2 regions of the Streptomyces callyspongiae genome follow, and region 2 is predicted to be linked to the other one. Evidence: riboswitches for the same ligand, from Rfam matches in the RefSeq annotation. Region 2 holds a riboswitch; the other holds the start of a gene.
What was found. Region 2 has a riboswitch for cyclic di-AMP ahead of ACL06G_RS09470 (peptidoglycan DD-metalloendopeptidase family protein). Riboswitches for the same ligand answer to the same signal wherever they lie in the genome.
Positions count from the first base shown of each region.

Region 1: another riboswitch for cyclic di-AMP. It lies ahead of ACL06G_RS04680 (LysM peptidoglycan-binding domain-containing protein); the one in region 2 lies ahead of ACL06G_RS09470 (peptidoglycan DD-metalloendopeptidase family protein).

Region 1 covers NZ_JBJZOM010000004.1:80,989-90,426, forward strand. The annotation lists gene ACL06G_RS04660 (MMPL family transporter) at 82-2,244, opposite strand; gene ACL06G_RS04665 (LuxR family transcriptional regulator) at 2,412-3,230, opposite strand; gene ACL06G_RS04670 (hypothetical protein) at 3,382-4,125, opposite strand; gene ACL06G_RS04675 (response regulator transcription factor) at 5,666-6,265, opposite strand; cyclic di-AMP (ydaO/yuaA leader) riboswitch at 6,956-7,113, shown strand; gene ACL06G_RS04680 (LysM peptidoglycan-binding domain-containing protein) at 7,115-7,771, shown strand; gene ACL06G_RS04685 (DNA repair ATPase) at 7,799-9,438, opposite strand, start outside.
Region 2 covers NZ_JBJZOM010000008.1:4,097-13,534, forward strand. The annotation lists gene ACL06G_RS09430 (NAD-dependent epimerase/dehydratase family protein) at 1-858, opposite strand, end outside; gene cutA (divalent-cation tolerance protein CutA) at 949-1,302, opposite strand; gene ACL06G_RS09440 (alpha/beta hydrolase) at 1,592-3,256, shown strand; gene ACL06G_RS09445 (hypothetical protein) at 3,351-3,782, shown strand; gene ACL06G_RS09450 (hypothetical protein) at 3,841-4,350, shown strand; gene ACL06G_RS09455 (VOC family protein) at 4,530-4,949, shown strand; gene ACL06G_RS09460 (helix-turn-helix domain-containing protein) at 4,924-5,604, opposite strand; gene ACL06G_RS09465 (oxidoreductase) at 5,737-6,651, shown strand; cyclic di-AMP (ydaO/yuaA leader) riboswitch at 7,095-7,287, shown strand; gene ACL06G_RS09470 (peptidoglycan DD-metalloendopeptidase family protein) at 7,291-8,532, shown strand; gene ACL06G_RS09475 (SPFH domain-containing protein) at 8,791-9,438, shown strand, end outside.

The DNA.
Region 1 (9,438 bases), on a different contig from region 2:
CCTCCGGTCGGCGACAGCGCAGATCCGCCGCCTCCCCGCCGTATCGGCGGCCGGGAGGGCGACGGACCGACGCCTACCGGGTCACGGGGTCCGGACCGGCGCGAGGGGCTCCCGCTCCTCCTCGTCCACCGGGTCGGCCCCAGTCTCCGGCGATTCGGGCGCCGCACGGTTCCCGGGCCACCACGCCTTCCGTCCCAGCAGCGTGGTGAGGGCCGGCACCAGCAGTGTCGCCATGACGAAGGCACTGAGCAGGATGCCGAACGCGACCGCGAAGCCCATCTGGCGGAGCATGGAGTTCTCGGCGAGCATCAGCACCCCGAAGGTGCCCGCGAGGATCACCGCGGCCGCTCCGATCGTGGGCGCGGACTGCTTGACGGCCAGTGCGGCCGCCTCCCGCGGGTCGCGGCCCTCGCGGATCTCCTCCCGCAACCGGGCGACCATGAGGATGTTGTAGTCGGTCCCGATCGCGACCACGAAGAGGTAGACGATCACCGGCAGCATGAACAGCAGGCCGTCGTCTCCGCGCTGGAACACCCACACCGTGGCGCCGAGTGTCCCTCCGAAACCGAGGCCGACAGAGAGCATCAGGAACCAGGGGGCCACCAGGCTGCGCAGCATCAGGGCGAGGATCACCATGATCGCCAGGGCGGCCACCGGGAAGACGAGTGCGTAGTCCCGGTTGACGGCGTCGCGGATGTCGGCGAGCACGGCGGTGGTGCCGCCGACGTACTGCTCGGTGGCCTCGGGCGCCGCCGCGTGCGCGGTCTCCCTCAGGTCACCCGCCACCAGGTCGATGGCCTGGTCCTGGGTCGGCCGGAAGTCCAGGACGACGCTGAAGCGGGCGACGTCCCCCGTCTCGTCGAGCTGCGCCGGGGACACCGTGTCCACTCCGTCGACCCCGGCCAGTGCGGTGCGGTACTCGGCGAGGCCCTCCTCGTCGAGGGAGGCGTCCCCCGCGGCGCGCACGTAGACCATGGTGGGGTCGGACTGCCCGGCTGCGAAGCTGTGCCGCATGTCCTGCATCGCCTGCACGGACTCCAGTTCGCTGTTCATGGAGCTCTCACTGTCGTACTCCGCCTTGAAGCCGAGGACGCCCGCCGCCATGACGGCCAGCAGAGCGCCCGTGACGCCCGCGACGATCGGCGCCCGGCGGGAGGCGAGGCGGCCCACGCGTTCCGCCAGCGTGTGCCGGGGCTGCTTGCGCCAGGACTTCGAGGGCCAGAAGGCCTTGGTGCCGAGGAGGGAGAACACGGCGGGAACGAGCGTCAGCGCGGCGAGCAGGGTGACTGCCACCGCCAGCGCCAGCGAGAGACCCATGTTGCTGAGCATCCCCATGGAGGACAGCAGCAGCGCGAGGAAGGCCACGATCACCGCTCCGGCGGCCGAGGCGATCGTCTCGCCGACCCGGCCGGCGGCAGCCGCCAGAGCTTCCTTGGGCTGTTGCTCCTGGCGGAGGTTCTCGCGGTAGCGGAACAGCAGGAAGAGCGTGTAGTCGGTGCCCACGCCGAAGAGGACCACGATCAGGATCGCGGAGATCGACGAGGAGGCCTCCAGCCCGGTGACGTCGCTGGCGATGCCGATGACGCCCATGGCGACGAGGAACACGAGCCAGATGATGAGCACCGGGAGCAACGCGATGACGGGGCTGCGGAAGATGGCGAGCAGCAGCACGACGATGAGCACCAGCGTGGCCATCATGATCATGGCATCGGTGCGCGACGAACCCTCCTGGGCGTCCAGGGCGGTCGCCGCCGGGCCGGTGAGGCCCAGCTCCAGTTCGGTGCCCTTCAGTTGCCCCGGTACGGCCTCGCGCAGCTTCCGGACGGATTCGACCAGTGCCTGGTCGTACGCCGTGTCGGTGGTGGCGAGGACGTATCCGAGGGCGACCTTGCCGTCGGGGGACACGGCCGAGGGGTCGGCCACCACCTTGTCCACCTTCGGGAAGTCCTTCGCCTGCAGGCCGGAGGCGACCTCGACGACGTCCTTGCTGTCGGCATCCGTCAGCTTCCCGCCGTCGGCGCGCTGGAAGACCGCTATGGCGGCGGGTTGCCGTCCCTGGGGGAACGCCTCCTGCTGCAGCGAGACGGCGCGCACCGACTCGTAGTGGGAGGGGAGGAACTCCGATTGGTCGCTCGTCGCCTTCAGCTGCGGCGCCAGCACCACAAGGGCGACCGCCGCCACGAGCCACCCGAGGGTGACCAGCCAGGGGCGGTTCACCGAGAACCGCCCGATTCCTTGGAACATGGGAATCCTCCACGAGTTCGTCCGCGGGCCGTCCCCGCCGCCGAATTCCGACACTTGGACGTCCACGCTCCGGGGAGCGCAACGGTGGTGCAACGGGCTGTGCAGTTACCTGCAGGCGGTGCCCCGTCCGGGCATCGGTGCCGCACTCTTGACGAGTGCCCGCCGCCTCAGCGGCGTTGACGGGGAATGACCTCGGTCGAGGCCCGGTTCCGGGCCCCGCCGTTGCCCCGCACCCCGGCGCTGCAGGCCGACAGCAGGCCCAGTTCGGCGGCACGCACACCGGCCTGGAACCGCGAACTCGCGCCGAGCAGGGTCATGATCTCCGCGACGTAGCGCCGGTAGGTCCTCACCGAGACCCTCAGGTCGCGAGAAGCGGCCTCGTCGGTCACGCCGGCCTGGAGTTTCGCCAGGATCTGCTGGGTGAGGTCGGACCGCGCGCGGCCGACGAAGTCGGCGCGCTCGGACGCCACGGCCGCGTTCCGCCAGACGCCGTCGAAGAGCGTCATCAGCGTACCGATCACCGAGGAGGCGCGGATGACGGACGCCCGCCGCCCTTGGACCGATTCCGCGCAGGTCAGGGCTGTTTCGCCGTCGGAGATGATCAGCGACAGGGCGGGGACTCTGCCGACACGCACCTGGCAGCGGTCGTCGGCCGGGCACAGCATCGCGTCGAAGACTCCGGTGTCGAGGAAGGCCTGCGTGCTCAGCACGCGTATGCGTGGCCCGGCCGCGCCTCCGGCGGCGAGGTGGGGCATCGCCCGCTGCACCGCCCGCGCGGGTTCACCGGGAGCCGCGAGCACCACGTCGAGACTGCCCGCCGCGTGCCGGACCATCTCCGCGGCCGTCTTCGCGATGGCGGTGTCGTCCACCTTCACCTCCGCGACGAGGTTCCGTTCCGACGACTGGTCGCGGTGCTTCGACACCGTGGCCTCGATCAACCTGCGGACCTTCAGCAGCGTCTCTTCGAGGTCTTCGTCGTGCTCCACAGTCCCGGTCTCCCCTCTCGCCCGCGCCCCGGGTCCTGCCGGCAGGTGCGGGCTCAGCGAATGATGCGGTTCGGCCACTCCGGAGGCTTCGGAGGACGCAGTGCACAGCGCGGTGCGGCGGGCATGGTCCGCCGCCGTCGCGCAGGCAGCCTCACCGTCCGGGTACCAACCCCAACTCGACCGCTCTTACGCCGGCCTGGAAGCGCGAACCTGCTCCGAGGACCCGCATGATCTCTGCGACGTGCCGCCGGTACGTCCGCAGAGAGACACTCAGCTCACGAGCGGCGGGGCCGTCCTTGCACCCGGCACACAGCCTCTCCAGGATGCGCTGTGCGAAGCCGCTGCGCAGGCACTCCTGCAGCCGCATGAACTCCGTGAGGCGTGCGGCACTCCCCCAGGCGCCTGCGAAGAGGAAGTCGAGGCCTCCCACGGCGGCGGGGACGCGGAAGACGGCCATTCCGCCGTGCGACCGGTCGTGCCGTACGACCGCCAGCCTGCCGTCCGCGACGAGCATGGACTGCAGTTCGACGTGCACGAGCCGTACTTCGCAACCATGGGTGCGACGACCGAGGGCGACGACGTCCTCGTTGCGCAGCAGGCGCGGCGAGCACAGCAGGCGGACGGTCACACCCCGGCCGGCGGCTTCCCGCAGCGCGGCGAGGGTCGCCGCGAACACCTGGGGCCTGCGGTCGGCATCGGTGGGCAGGGTGACGCTGACGTTGTGCCGGGCGCCGGCCACCGCACGGACGATGGCCGCAATCCGCGCCCCGTCGTCCGCCCGGGTCACGGTCACCATGCCCGCGGCGGTCCTGCTGCGGCACAGGGAGACAGTCGAATCGATCAGGTCCTGAGCCTGCATCAGGGCGAGCTCGACCTCGTCGGTTCTCCCACTCACAGGTGACTCCAGCACGTCAGGCACGACTCTCCCCCGATATCATCGGTTTCCGCGGACAGCAGGCGATATAAAACTTTAACGTTGCACAAACTCGAAATCTGGCTTCACTCATTTCGCGTTCACTCCAAATTGGGCTCAGCGGCACAGCTTTCCGGGCCTCCACAAGAGTGGGTCACGCACCTTTCTTCGGCGCGCACCCAGCCCTTCGAGGCTCACTGGCCCTCAGCCAGTCAACGCGATTCGAGAGCAGAATAATCGAGCGCCTGACGGTACTCAACAGTTAGCCAGAGAGGGTCAATCGAGGCGCAGCAAGATGCCAAGTCCGTGTTATCCACAACCGGCTTTCCGGCCCTGACCCCCACAGAAAGTCACCATATGCGACGATCGCGTGACGCACAGCGAGAATGACGTGCGGGGCGTGTCCCCTTGCTGTCACGGCGAAGAGCCGCCGCACCTCCGGCACCCCGGGCCCTGACCCCCGCGACAGGAACCGTGCGCTACGAACACGCCGCCGGGACACGTGAGTTCGGCTGCCCCAGGGGCTCCTGCGGGCTTCAGGTGGAGCGCCGGCGACGGAAGCCGCCCCGCGGGCCTCGACGCGACCGCCGCGTCCTAGCCACGGGGAGCACTCGGCGCACATCATCCGCTCACGCACCGGGAAACGGAGACCTCCGCAAGAGGCCCGACCACAGCAGAACTGCCTCACGTACAGCGGCCGAACCGGTGAATTCGCCTCGACGTTCGGAGATTTCTGACACCGAGACCCCGGAGAAGGGGAATATCTCCTTCTCCAGGGAGCGCAGCGCATTGCGAAGGCCGTCAACTCCGAAGCGGCACATCGATCTTCGACCGCGCCCGAGGAGCACATTGCGCGACCGAGACGTCGCCGGGCAATGCAGTCGCCCGGCCGCACCGCAATCGAATCGTGACTTTCTCTCAGGTGCCGGAGCCAGAGATTAATGACGGTCCTGGCAGTTGTAAACACGTCGCCGGCGCCGACCATGACCTCCCTATGGCGGATGCGGCCGCCACGGACACCCTCGACGAGCCGGGAGGCAGGCAGCCGAGCAGGTCGCGGACCGGTGACGCGCTGCCGCGCCGGTGCGGCGCGGAGCCCGCCCGGGGGCCCCAGCCGCGTGCGGTGCATGACGTTTGTCATGCAGTGCCATGACGGGCTTGCGGAATCCCCGGCGGGCCGGGGCCGGTGACACCCCGTCACACTCGGTGACAGCGGGAGCGGGAAGGACGCACGAGGTCGGGGCGACTCCGGCACGGTGCCCCAGCCACAGTGAAATACAACGGAGTTGTTCGCGCCGCCCACTCGACCCCACATTCCGACCCGTTCCGGAACAAAGGGACATCATGCACCGCACCGGGACACCTCCGTTCCCGGCCGGAGTCCCGACCGTCCGGGCCCTGTCCTGCCGGGCTCGCTCGCCTGACGTTTGTCCCGCTCTTCGTGACAGAGGTCACCCCGGAAGGGTCATTCATCCGGGGGATGCGCTATCGTCATTTCCCGAGCAGCGAGAGAGGCGACGCTCTACAGCAGGCCGCGGCCACCGGCAATGCGAGCGGCGTCGAAGCGGTTTCTGCCCTCGAGCTTCTTGATGGCACTGGAGGTGACATTCCTGACGGTACCGGGAGACAGGTAGAGCTCGGCCGCTATCTCCTTGATCGGAGCTCCGTCAGCCGTCAATCGCAGCACCTCCCTCTCCCGCTCGCTCAGCGGACGACCGGTGCGCCGCGCCCTCAGGAGCGACGGGTCGATCGTGTGACAGCCCGCCACGATCCCCCGGATCGCATGGATCAGATGGTTCAGTCGCGCATGACTCGGGATCACGCTGAACGCGCCGCCCGCAGCACGTCTCATCACCTCCCTGGACGGACGTGAGGTGATGACGGCAACTCCGCAGCCGGGCACGGCGACGCGGAGTTCATCGGCAAGCCGGATCTCGTTCCCGGCGGGCTCGCAAACCCCCAGAACCGCAACCGACGGTTTGGTGCGCCGCACCGCAGGAATGATCTGGCGGCTGTCGTCGAGCGTTTCCACGACTTCGAAACCCCGTACCTGCGCGAGTGCTCCCGAAAGGGTCTCCGCGATGAGGCGTCGATCGTCGGCCACAATGATACGAATTGTCACTGCTCGGTCTCCCCGCGAAGACCCCGGCCGTTCCCGACGCATCGAGGCAACCGAAATCCAGGCATGTGAATGCGAACGTACACTGGCCCGTACCGTCGAAACGCCGCGGAGAGTCACCTCTCCGACCCCCAGTGCCGGCACACAAGTTCAAGAGGAAGCAGACTTCACTCGGTAATTTCTGCCACCTTCCATCCTTGGTTCTCCCCCTGCCGGCCACCCCGAACAGGGTGCCTCCATGGACGGCGACCACTCCGCCCATGGCGATCGTAGCGTTACAGATCGACCGCGAAGCGGTCAACGCACCTTCACGCCCCGGGCCACCCGAGACGTCGACATATGCCCGTTCGTGCCCGTTTTCACATCGAGAATTTGAGAGCAGGCACCCCCGCGCCACACACGTTCGTCACACGGCGGACGCCTCGGTGTCGGATCGACGCGGCGTCAGGACCGCCAGTGGCGCGTCGCATTCGGTCTGCGCCCACCCGGGTGACGTCCCGCCGAGCGCCCCCTGTTGCCGACACGCCGCACCCACCAGCGCGAACGCCTGGCGCCACAGGTGCGACACCAACTCCGCACCCCGAATGTCGGTTTTTGAACACTCCGGTCCGATGTGCTTACGGTCGCATCGCTCGTCACCTGACGGGCACCGCGACCGTCACGCCGAATCCTGCCGGCGGTCGCGGCAACTCCGTCGCGTGAGCGCCGTAGGCAGGAGCGGGGGACCCAGGTAGGCCGCCGCACCCGAAGGAGGGAGCGGCTCGGGGCGTATCCGCCCGCGGCAGCGGACGGACGGGCACTCTCCGGCCCGAGCCCGACAGCTCACCTCGCAGGCGTCGGTGAGGAGACATCATGCTGTTCACTGGCAAGTATCGCGCTCGTCTCTCCAGTACGCGTGCCCGCATCGCCACTCTGGCCGGAACGGCGGGTGCCGCGTTCGCCCTCCCCCTGATCTCGGCATCGAACGCCAGAGCGGCTTCCGTGGACACCTGGGAGCAGGTCGCCCAGTGCGAGTCGAGCGGCAACTGGGGAATCAACACGGGCAACGGCTACTACGGCGGCCTCCAGTTCTCCCAGTCCAGCTGGGAAGCGGCCGGCGGCACCCGGTACGCCTCGCGTGCCGACCTGGCGACCAAGAACCAGCAGATCAGTGTGGCCGAGGAGCTCCTGGAGATGCAGGGGCCGGGTGCCTGGCCGATCTGCGGCAGCCAGGGCGGTCTGACCTCCACCGCACCGTCCGCCGACGTGGCGCCGGAGCCCGCTCCCCAGCCGCCCGCCCCCCAGGAGACGGCCCCGCAACCGGCGCCGCCGCAACCGTCCGCTCCCCAGCAGAACACCCAGGGGCCCGCGTCGTCCGGCACGGCCTACACCGTGCGCTCCGGCGACACCCTCAGCGGAATCGCCGCGGCCCACGGCACCACTTGGCAGCAGATCTACCGCGACAACCGCTCCGTCGTGGGGGGCGACCCGGACCTGATCCTGCCCGGGCAGCAACTCGTGATCAGGTGACCGCCGCGCGCGGACCCCGCCCGCGCCCTACCCGAACTCCCGCTTGAGCTCGGCCCAGCGGGTCCGCTGGGCCGGGCCGAGGCGTCCCCGCAGCTCCGCCAGCTTCAGCAGCGCGGCCTCTGCGCCGGAGGCCAGCGCTTGCGCCTCGGCCGCGTAGTGGTCGTCGAGCAGCTGCTCCAGCTCCTCGTCGTTCATGACTCCGGAGAGACGTCCGGCCAACCGGTTGGTGTCGCGGTAGGACCCCTGGAGCAGGAAGGGTGGCTCCGTACGGAACTCCTGCGCCTCTCCCGCCGACGCGATGTAGGCGGCGTTCACGCGCAGCACGGTGTCCCGCACCCGCAACAGGTTGCGCAGCACCGCGACGACGCGCTGCCGCTCCTCCGGGCCGTAGGGGTGGACGAGACGGTCGGCGGTCGCGCCCGGGTCGCCCTCGGCCATCCCGACCAGCAGGTCCAGGTCCTCCCGCTCCCGGTCGGCCAGCGGCGCCAGCACCGGGTGTGCGGTCAGGGCGTTCTCGACGTGGCTCAGTGCGAACAGGTCCTCCCTTCCTCCCAGCACGTCTCCGAGGTTCCACACGTCCGCCCGGTTCGCCAGCATGTCCGGGATACGGAAGCGGCCGCCCGACTCGGTGAACGGATTGCCCGCCATGCACACGGCGAACCGTTTGCCCCGCAGGTCGTAGGCGCGGTCGGCGCCCTCGATCCGCCGCTGCGCATCGCACAGCGGGATGAACTTCTGGAGCAGTTCCGGCGAGGTGTGCTGGATGTCGTCCAGATGGAGCAGCACGTTGTCCCCGAGGCGCAGCGCGAGGTCGATCTTCTCCAGCTCGCGCCGCGCCGCCGCGTCGGGTGCCGCCGCCGGGTCGAGCGAGGTGGTGCGACGGCCGAGCGCCGGCCCGTCCACCGTCACGAAGAGCATGCCGAGTTGCGCCGCGACGTACTCCATCAGCGTGGTCTTGCCGTAGCCGGGCGGGGACAACAGCAGCAGCATGCCCTGCCCCGCGGCCCCGCCGTCCGCTCCCGCCGTGCCGATCTGGCGGGCCAGCGCGTCCCCGACGAGCGGCAGGTACACCTCGTCGATCAGCCGGTTCCGTACGAATCCGGGCTGCACGCGGGGGCGGAACCGGTCGAGGCCCAGCCGGTCGCGGGCCGAGGCCAGGACCGCCTCGCGCCGCTCGGTCCAGGCACGGTGGGCCGGCACGCGCACGGTGCGGAACTCCTCGGTGCGCGCCAGGAACTCGTCCAGGCGGACCGTCAGCCTCCCTTCCCGCACCCGGGGGTGGACCCCGAGCAGGCCGTCGACGGTGACGGGGCGCTGCGCCTCGGCGTCGTGTCTGCGCAGCACGGTGCCGCAGGCTTCGACAGCCGCTGCCTCGACGAGTACCGACCGGTCGGCGTCGTGTGCATCGGCATAGGCGTCGAGCCAGGCACGGATGAGATGACGCCGCGCGGACAGGTCCTCGCCCAGGGTGCGCAGTTCTTCCGCGTACTCCTTGACCCCCGCCGAGTCGGGTCCGCCCAGCGCTTCGCGGAAGTCGCCGAGGAGGGCCCGCGCGGCGCTGTCCGTGACGAAGCAGGGGCCGTCCGGTGCTGCGATCTCCTCGAAGAGGTAGGCGCCGGAACCGGGGCGGCGCTCTCCCGGCAGGAACCCGGCGATCAGCGCGTCCA
Region 2 (9,438 bases):
GTACGCCTCGGCCAGGGCGGTCGCCATGTCGAGGATGGTGTGCGGGTGGCCGCTGCCGGTGTTGTAGGCCCGCAGCGCCCCCGTGTGCATGCCGCCCTCCAGCGCCTCGAGGGCGGTGACGTTGGCTGCTGCCACGTCGGTGACGTGGACGAAGTCACGGCGCTGCGCGCCGTCCTCGAAAACCCGGGGGGCCTCGCCCCGTTCCAGCGCGGAGCGGAAGAAGGAGGCGACTCCGGCGTACGGGGTGTCGCGCGGCATCCGGTCGCCGTAGACGTTGTGGTACCGCAGGCTGATCGCGCTGCCCCCGGTCGCCCGTGCCCAGGCGGCCGCCAGGTACTCCTGTGCCAGTTTGGTCGTGGCGTACACGTTGCGCGGGTCCACGGGGCCGTCCTCGGCGACCATTCCGGGCTCCAGCGGCGAGCCGCAGCGGGGGCAGGGCGGTTCGAACCGGCCGCCGTCCAGGTCCTCCACGGCACGGGGTCCGGGGCGGACGACGCCGTGCTCGGCGCAGGCGTAGCGGCCCTCCCCGTAGACCACCATGGATCCGGCGAGCACGAAGCGGCGCACGCCGGCACGTTCCATCTCCTCCAGCAGCACGGCGGTGCCGAGGTCGTTGACGCCCACGTAGTCCGCCGCGTCCTGGAAGCCCTTGCCCAGGCCCACCACGGCCGCCTGGTGGCAGACGGCGTCGACGCCCCGGACCGCGGCGGCGACGGCGTCGCGGTCGCGCACGTCCGCGACCACGTCGACGCCCTCGCCCGCGAGGTCGAGGACGACCGGCTCGTGGCCGGCCGCGGTCAGCGCCTCCGTGATGTGCGATCCGATGAACCCTGCTCCGCCGGTGACCAGTACACGCATGGCGTCACGCTACGGCGCCCGCGGTCCTGTCCGGGACCGCCACTCCGCCGCGGCTGCGCGACGTCAGGAATCCGTAAGGTCCTCGGCCCGTCAGGCGGGGAGCGTCGCGCCGGGGTCGGTCGTCTCCTCCACGACCCAGCGCAGGTAGTCCGCTCCGCCCTCGACGACGCGGGTGGCGATGATCTCGGGGACGTCGTAGTCGTGCGCCTCGCCCAGGTATGCCTCGAGCGCGGAGTAGCGGGCCGCCGCGGTCTTGAACAGCACCTGCCACTCCGGGTCCGCCTGGACCGTCCCCTCCCAGCGGTACACGGACGTGACCGGCCCGTTGATCTGCGCGCAGGCGGCAACCCGGCGTTCGATCGCACCGCGGGCCAGCGTCTCGGCCTTCTCGGCGCTGTCGATGGTGGTCAGGACGGTCAGGGTCTCCGGGACGTTGTCGGCCATGCGGCCACCGTAGCCCCGCGGGCCCGTCGGAGTACCGGAGCGGTCCGCGACTGCCGGCTCGCCGTGGCTCAACAGCATCGAACGGCCTGACGAGCGCAGGGATCCACAGCCTGCTTCCCGCAGGCTTCGGCATGGCAGAGGAGAACCCAACCCGCCGCGAGGTCCCCCTGCTAGGCTGACGGCAGCACCGCTGGGGAATTGCAGCGAAGCAACGGGGGATCGTTTATGAGGCATTGTCGCGATGTGCTGCGTCCCGACCGAAGGGCGACGATGGTCAACCGGAGCCGTCATGGCTTCTGAGTTCTCCCGCCTGATGAGTCAGGACTTCTCTGATCTGGAAGCGGCCGTCAAAGCATGGCGGAAGTTGTCGAGAACCATGGATGCGCTCACCGACCGTCACCGGCGACACGTCACCGGGCCCCTGCACCACACGTGGAAAGGTGACGACGCGGATGCAGGGATGTACTACCTGGAGAATGTCGAATCCCGGATCGGCGTTGTCGAGACAGAAGCCATGACCATCGCAACGGTCCTCGACACGACTCGCTTCTGGATGGAACAAGCACAGACAGATCTACGTAGCGCTGTGCGTAGTGCGGAGGAGAATCACTACGAGGTCGACGACGACGGCTGGGTGAGCGATCCGACGACCGACGGCCTGCCACACAATGATCCCGACGCACAACAGATGATCATGGATCGCAGCGGTCAGCTCGGCACGTATCGCGGGCGCATCGACGACGCACTGGCCGACGCCCACAAGGCCAGCGACGACGGAAAGAAGGCCCTCGCTGTTCTGAACGGGGACATTCTCACCGACCCGTACGGCCACGACGCAGTGGCGGAATCGGCCGAAGACACCGAGCGGGCCATGAAGGCCATCGGGGTCCAGGACCCCCAGATACCCGAAGATGATCCGAAGGCCGCAGCCACATGGTGGCAGGCCCTCAGCCCTGAGCAGCGCCAGGAGTACGAGGCGCTGTACCCGAAACAGATCGGCGCAACGGACGGGCTCCCCACAGAGACCCGCAACGATGCCAACCGCACCGCCCTGGAACAGGAACTCAATCTCCTGCGAGAGGGCAACACCCGGGAAGCCTTCCCCGGCGAGGACTCAGGGGCGATCAACAAGCGACTGTGGAACGCAGCGCTGCTCAGCGAACGGCTCGAGGCCGGAGACAGCGCGCAGGACGGCAAGGAGTTGTATCTGCTCGGATACGACTCGAAGGAGGACGGTCGCGCGATCGTCGCGCAGGGCAACCCGGACACCGCCGCGCACACGGGAATTCTGGTGCCCGGCACCAACACCACGATGGAGAGCGTGCCGGGCCAGCTCGAACGGATCGACAGACTGCAGGGCGCTGCAGAGGAGCACGCCGGCGGCGGGAACGTGGCCATGGTCACCTGGTTCGGCTACGACGCACCCGAGGCCACGGGAGGCGACGCCAACGTGAGCGTCGCAGGCACCGGGCGGGCCGACGACGCTGCCCCGGACCTTCGTCGGTTCGTGGCCGGAACACAGGCTTCACATGACGGTTCCCCGAGTCACACCACCGTTCTCGGGCACAGCTACGGCTCTTCGGTGGTCGGAGCCGCAGCCGCAGGAGGCCAGGGGCTGGGCGCGGACGACGTTCTGGTGGTGGGCAGCCCCGGCATGACGGTAGGCACGGCAGAGGATCTGCAGATGGACCCCGAGCACGTGTGGATCGGAGGAGCAGAGGACGACTCCGTCAGCAACCACGCGTCCGGCCTCACACTCGGTCCGGATCCGATGGACGAGAGCTTTGGGGGCAACAACTTTGTGGTCGACACCGAGGGGCACAGCGGCTACTGGGATCGTGGAAGTGTCTCGCTCGACAATCAGGGAGCAGTCATCGCCGGTAAACCGCCGTCGGAAGCTCCCAAGGAGGGGGCCGACACGTCGGGAAACACGCGGATCATCCCCGGCTTGTAGCCGACTCCTGCACACGTTGCTTGCTGTGTTCACGTTGGCGTCGATCGGAGGCTGCGTGTCCCAGAGCGATGACCCCAACGCCCCACTTCCCCGCATGAAGAAGGATGCAGCACTGAAGTGGGCGGAGGACTACACCACCTATATGGCACGACTCACCGACGTCGATCTCCTTCCACCGACGGCTCACGTAAACTGGGAGAACTGCGTCGGAGTAAACGATGAAGTCGCCGAGGACGGCCGGTACAGTCTCTTCTACTACATCTACTCTCCAGCTCCCACCTCGGAGCACACTCGCGTTGTCAGGAAACTCCGCCACGAACTCCCGCAGCACGGCTACAAAGTACTTGGATACCGGCAATTCAAGAACTCCTACGAATCAGCGACGCTGCAAATGCGCAACGTGGAGAACTCCTACCTGATCACAGCCCACACCGTGGGCTCCGGGCAAACCGGACCACAGCGTCTTTCTTTCGGGGTGCGCACCCCCTGCATGCTCCCGCCGGGCGTCGAACAGCAGCAGATGTAAATCCGCGAAACCCCTGATCTGCCAAGCCACTGAAGGTCGCACGAGGAGAGGAACCTGCGTGTCTCAGGGATTGAACGCCGATCCGACCGAACTGCGCGCCTCCGCCGGAGCTTGCGACGACATAGCGCACACCATGAAAGAACCCGCCGATAAGGCCATCAAGGAAGCGGACACCGCAGGCGGTTCGCTCACCGGCTGGTCGATCGGCGCAGCACTGGGAGAGATCGCGGCCAGCTGGAAACCGGCGCTCGATGGACTGCATGCCCGGACTCGTGCAGCCGGCGACAACCTGCGGTCCTGCGCCAAGAACCATGATTGGAACGAGCAACGCGCTTCGCAGAATTTCGAGGAGACCGAAACAGAAACCAACACGCAGGCGGCTCCAGGCAGTCTGCCTTCGCCACTGCAGCATGGGATAGTGCATCCTGTCGCACCCGCGACCGGTTCACCCGACTTCGACCCGACGAACAGGCTGCTGGACCCTCAATCACCCCACGGCACAAACATGCCGACATACGACGATTCCCTCAGCACCCACCCGACTCCCGGCATAAGCGACTTCGGCTGAACACAGACTGGGTTCTCGAAACTCCGGGTCGGACGCTGCGGCAAGGTCTACGACCTGCATCGCGATCGGTGCCGCCGTCGCACCCTGCCGCACCCCGGCGCCGCTCGCGGGACGCAGGTGGCGCCGGATGGCCGATTCGTTCAAGACCTGCGCGCCCCGACCGCCGTAGCGTCGGCCCCATGACACCTCGATTCGACCTCGTCGGCATCGTCACCGCCGACCTTCCCGCCTCTCTCGCCTTCTATCGTCGGCTCGGCCTGGACCTCCCCGCCGGGGCGGAGGCCGAGCCCCATGTGGAGGCGATGCTGCCGGGCGGCCTCCGGATGGCCTGGGACACCGACGACACCGTGGGCTCGTTCGACTCCGCGTGGTCGCGGCCGACTCCGCGGCAGAACACCGGCCGCCTGAGTCTGGCGTTCCGCTGCGACTCCCCGGCGGACGTGGATGCGGTGTACGCCGACGTCACCGGCGCCGGGTACACCGGGCACAGGTCCCCGTGGGACGCCTTCTGGGGGCAGCGCTATGCCGTCGTGAAGGACCCGGACGGCAACACCGTCGACCTGTTCGCGCCGCTCAGCGAGGCTCCAGCAGCCGGCTGAGGGGCCGACCCGCCAGGGCCCGCACGTCCCGCGACAGGTGGGCCTGGTCGGCGTACCCGGCGGTCGCCGCCACCTCGGCGAGGGGCATGCCGCCGCGTGCCAGCCGCAGCGCGTGCCGCATGCGCAGCACGCGGGCAAGGGTCTTGGGTCCGTAGCCGAATGCCTCCCGGGAGCGCCGCCGCAGCTGTCGTTCGCTGAGCCCGGTGGCCTCGGCGGCCGTCGCGACACCATGCCCCTGCCGCAGGGCCTCCACCAGCGGGGCGCACAGCGGATCGGGGGCGTCCCGTCGCCAGGCGACACGTTCCAGCACAACCCCGGGGTCGGGTGCGGCCGCCACCTCCTCGGCCAGCCGCCGCACCTCGGCGGACGGCCACAGCGCCTCCAGCGGCACCCGCTGGTCGCGCAGTTCGTGCGCGGGCACGCCGAACACCGCGGGCCCGGTCCCGGGGGCGAACCGCACGCCCGTCCAGCGGGTGCCGGCCGTTTCGGCGGTCTCGTACGCGGTGGTGTCGGGCCCCGCGACGAGCAGGCCGTCGTTCCAGAGCAGGTCCATGCATCCGTCGGGCAGCACCAGCCCGGGGGCCGCCTGCGCGGTGACCGTCCGCGCCCACACGACGGTGCCGCCGCCGAGTCGCGACGGGCGCTCGGAGTACATGCCTCCAGCATGCCGCACGGGTGGTTGTCGCGGCGCCCGTCAGCCGGTCATAGGCTTGTGCCCGCAGGACGCGGGCAGGCCGGGGCCGGGCCGCAGGACGGCGCGCCGCACGGACGAGGAACGGAAGACGTCATGGGCTGGACGGCACGGAGGATCCCCGGGCAGGGCGGTCGCACCGCGGTGGTGACCGGGGCCAACAGCGGTCTGGGCTATGTCACCGCCCGCGAGCTGGCGCGGCGGGGCTGCCGCGTGGTGCTGGGATGCCGGAGCCGGGGCCGCGGCGAGCAGGCGCTGGCCCGGCTGCTGTCCGAGGTGCCGGAGGCCGATGCGGAACTGCGGCAGCTCGACCTCGCCGATCTGAAGAGCGTCCGGGCGTTCGCGGCGGCACTCCCGGACGAGCCGCTGCACCTGCTGGTGAACAACGCGGGCCTCATGGCGGTCCCGCATGCGAGGACCGCCGACGGCTTCGAGATGCAGTTCGGCGTCAATCACCTCGGCCACTTCGCCCTGACGGGCCTGCTCATGGACCGGCTGCTGGCGGCGGAGGGCGCGCGGGTGGTGACCGTCTCCAGCCTCATGCACGTCCTGGGCAACGTCGACCTGCGCGATCCGCACTGCGAGCGCCGGTACCGGCGCTGGATGGCGTACGGCCGCTCCAAGACGGCCAATCTGCTCTTCACGCACGAGTTGGCGCGCCGCGTCAACGGCCGGGACCTGATCGCCGCAGCGGCCCACCCCGGGTACTCGGCGACCGAACTGCAGACGAAGGGGCCGCGCCTGGCCGGTGACCGCGTCGGGGAGCGGTTCATGCGCCTGGCGAACGCGGCGGTCGGCTCCCCCGCCGAGCTGGGCGCCGCCGCCACCCTGTACGCGGCGACGTCGGAGGAGGTCGTGCCCGACAGTTTCACCGGGCCGAGGGTCCTGGGGTTGCGCGGTGGGCCGGGCCGGTCGTGGCGTGCTCCGTGGACGCGGGACGACTCCACGGCGGAACGGCTGTGGGGTCTCTCCGAGGACCTGACCGGGGTGCGCTTCGACGCCCTCGGCTGACGCGACGGCACCCGAGCCCCGTTTCACGCCAACGCGCGCCAGTTGCCACCTTTGTGGAGTGGAAGCGACGAAAAGACAGAAGGCACCTTTTGCCCGTCTGGCCCGTTTTGCATCACTCCGCACCCGTAGATACGGGTTTGCCATTGGGGGCGTGACGCGAATAACACCGCGGTCACGATACGGAGTCATTCGCGCCCGCCCTTTCGATGGGCCCTTCTCAACATCCCTGGTCACGCGCCCACTTCGCGCCACAAGAGGGAAGATCGACACAACCGAGCGAAAACGGAACGGAGCGGACCGTCGCGTCGAGAGCCCGTGAAGCCTTTGTGACGATCTTCCGCGCTGTCCGTTTTCTTGCCGTCGGCGAAACCGATGTGCTTTGGTTCCCACGCCGTCGCGCTGAGCGGCGGACCTGAACCGGGACGCCGAGTCCTGCCGCCCGGTGCAGGTGCCACCCGTGACCCATGAACGGCAGGAGTGGGGGACCCAGGTAAGTGCCGCGCCGGGAGTCCGTGTGCCCGGAACGGCTAGGGGTGAAGTCGCAGTGAGCGCGCCGCTCGTGGCGCTCGCGCAGGCGACCGGGCAACTCCAGCCCGAACCCGACAGCTCACCTCGCAGGCGTCGGAGAGGACCATCAGCATGTCTGCACGTGGACGTCATCGTCGCCCCAAGACCCAGCGCTTCGCCCGCCGCGCCACCGCTCTCGCCCTGACCGCGGGCGGCGCCGGCATCGCCCTCCCCCTCGCCACCGCGGGCGGGGCCCAGGCAGCTTCCGTCGACACCTGGGACAAGGTCGCGGAGTGCGAGTCCAGCGGCGACTGGAGCATCAACACCGGCAACGGCTTCTTCGGTGGCCTGCAGTTCACCCAGTCCAGCTGGGAGGCCGCGGGCGGTACCGCGTACGCGCCGCGCGCCGACCTGGCCACCAAGGACCAGCAGATAGCCGCGGCCGAGAAGCTGCTGGCGCAGCAGGGGCCGGGCGCCTGGCCCGTCTGCGGCCCGCAGGCCGGCCTGCAGCAGAACAGCGGCGCCCCGGATGTCGACCCGGACGGCAGCGGCGACGCGGCCTCGGCCGCCCCGCAGTCCGAGGACACCGCCCGATCCGCCCCGAAGAAGGCCTCCCGCTCCGAGGACTCGCGGAAGATCGCCCCCTCGAGCTACACCGTGGTCAGCGGCGACACGCTCTTCCAGATCGCTCGCTCCCACGACGTCGACGGTGGCTGGCACACCGTGTACGAGGACAACCGCGAGGTCATCGGCGGCAACCCCGACCTCATCTTCCCCGGCCAGGAGTTCACGCTGAACGCCGCCGAATCCGGCAAGGGCGACTCGGGCAAGACCGGGAAGAGCACGTCGGAGAGCTCCGCGAAGAAGACCGCCGACACGAAGGCCGGGAGCAAGGACTCCGGCAACGAGGCGTCGGAGAGCAAGGCCGGATCCACCGAGACCGAGACCACCTCCGCCGACTCGGCGGCCAGCGGCTTCTCCGCACCGGTCGACGCCCCCACCAGCACCCCGTACCACCAGGCGGGCAGCAGCTGGTCCAGCGGCTACCACACCGGTGTGGACTTCGCCGCCGCCACCGGCACCACGGTCAAGGCCGCCGCCAACGGCACGGTCGTCTCCGCCGGCTGGGGCGGTGCCTACGGCAACCAGATCGTCATCCAGCACGACGACGGCCGCTACAGCCAGTACGGCCACCTCTCCTCGCTGTCGGTCTCGGCCGGTCAGCGGGTCGAGGCCGGCCAGGCCATAGGCGCCGTCGGCACCACCGGCAACAGCACCGGCCCGCACCTGCACTTCGAGGTGCGCACCGGCCCGGACTACGGCTCGGACATCGACCCGGTCGAGTACCTGCGGGCGAACGGCGTCACCCTCTGACCCGACCGCCCCGCGCATCGCACGCCGCCCGGCTCCCCGTGAAGGGGACGCCGGGCGGTGTCGTTTCCGGCCACTCCCCCACCACGCAACCGGCGCCCGCTCCCTTCCGTGGCGGCCGACGCCTCCGTCCGGACCACCCCTCTCAACCCTGAAAGGCCCGGGTGCGTCGGAGAAGGAGAGCCGAGACGTCCGCGCCTCCCCTCGTCCCGTACCGGTCGCGTCACGATCGGCGCGCCCCGCTGTCTCTGGCTGGAATGCATGGTGTGGGATGGGGAGCCGCAGACCGAGATCACACGACAGGGGGAGTTCGTGGCTTCACACGGCCAGACACTACGAAGGGCCGCCCGGGCCGTCGCCCAGGGCGAGAACCCGCGCTCCGTCGCGGAGAGCGAGTTGCGCCGCTACGCCGGCGCGGGCGGCGGCGAGGCGCCGCCCCCGGAGGAGACTTCGGAAGGCGAAGGGCCGCCCCGCCAGGACGGGATGGATCCGGCGGACTTCCCGGCGGCCAGGGAACAGGCCGGCGACATCGACACGGTGATGTCCGAGGAGACGGTTCCGCTCAGCGAGGCCGGTGAGGCGCTCAACCGCAGCAGGCAGCAGCGCGAGGGCCGCCGCAAGGTCCACGCGATCTGCCCGATGGTGATTCCGCGCGGCCGGTCGTTCCTGAGCATGCTGCCGGTGTCGCTGCTGCTGGTCATCGGCATCATCGGGTCCTCGATCGCCGCCGCGACCTCCGGGGCGACGGGCATCGGCACGCTCACCCATCCCCTGTTCGGGCTGCACTACTGGGTGATGGCCGTGGGCGCCGTCGCGTTCGTGTGGTGGCGGCAGGGCATGGTGATGGTGCCGGACGGCAGCCACGCCCTGATCACGCGCTTCGGGAAGCTGGAGAAGATCGTCGGGCCC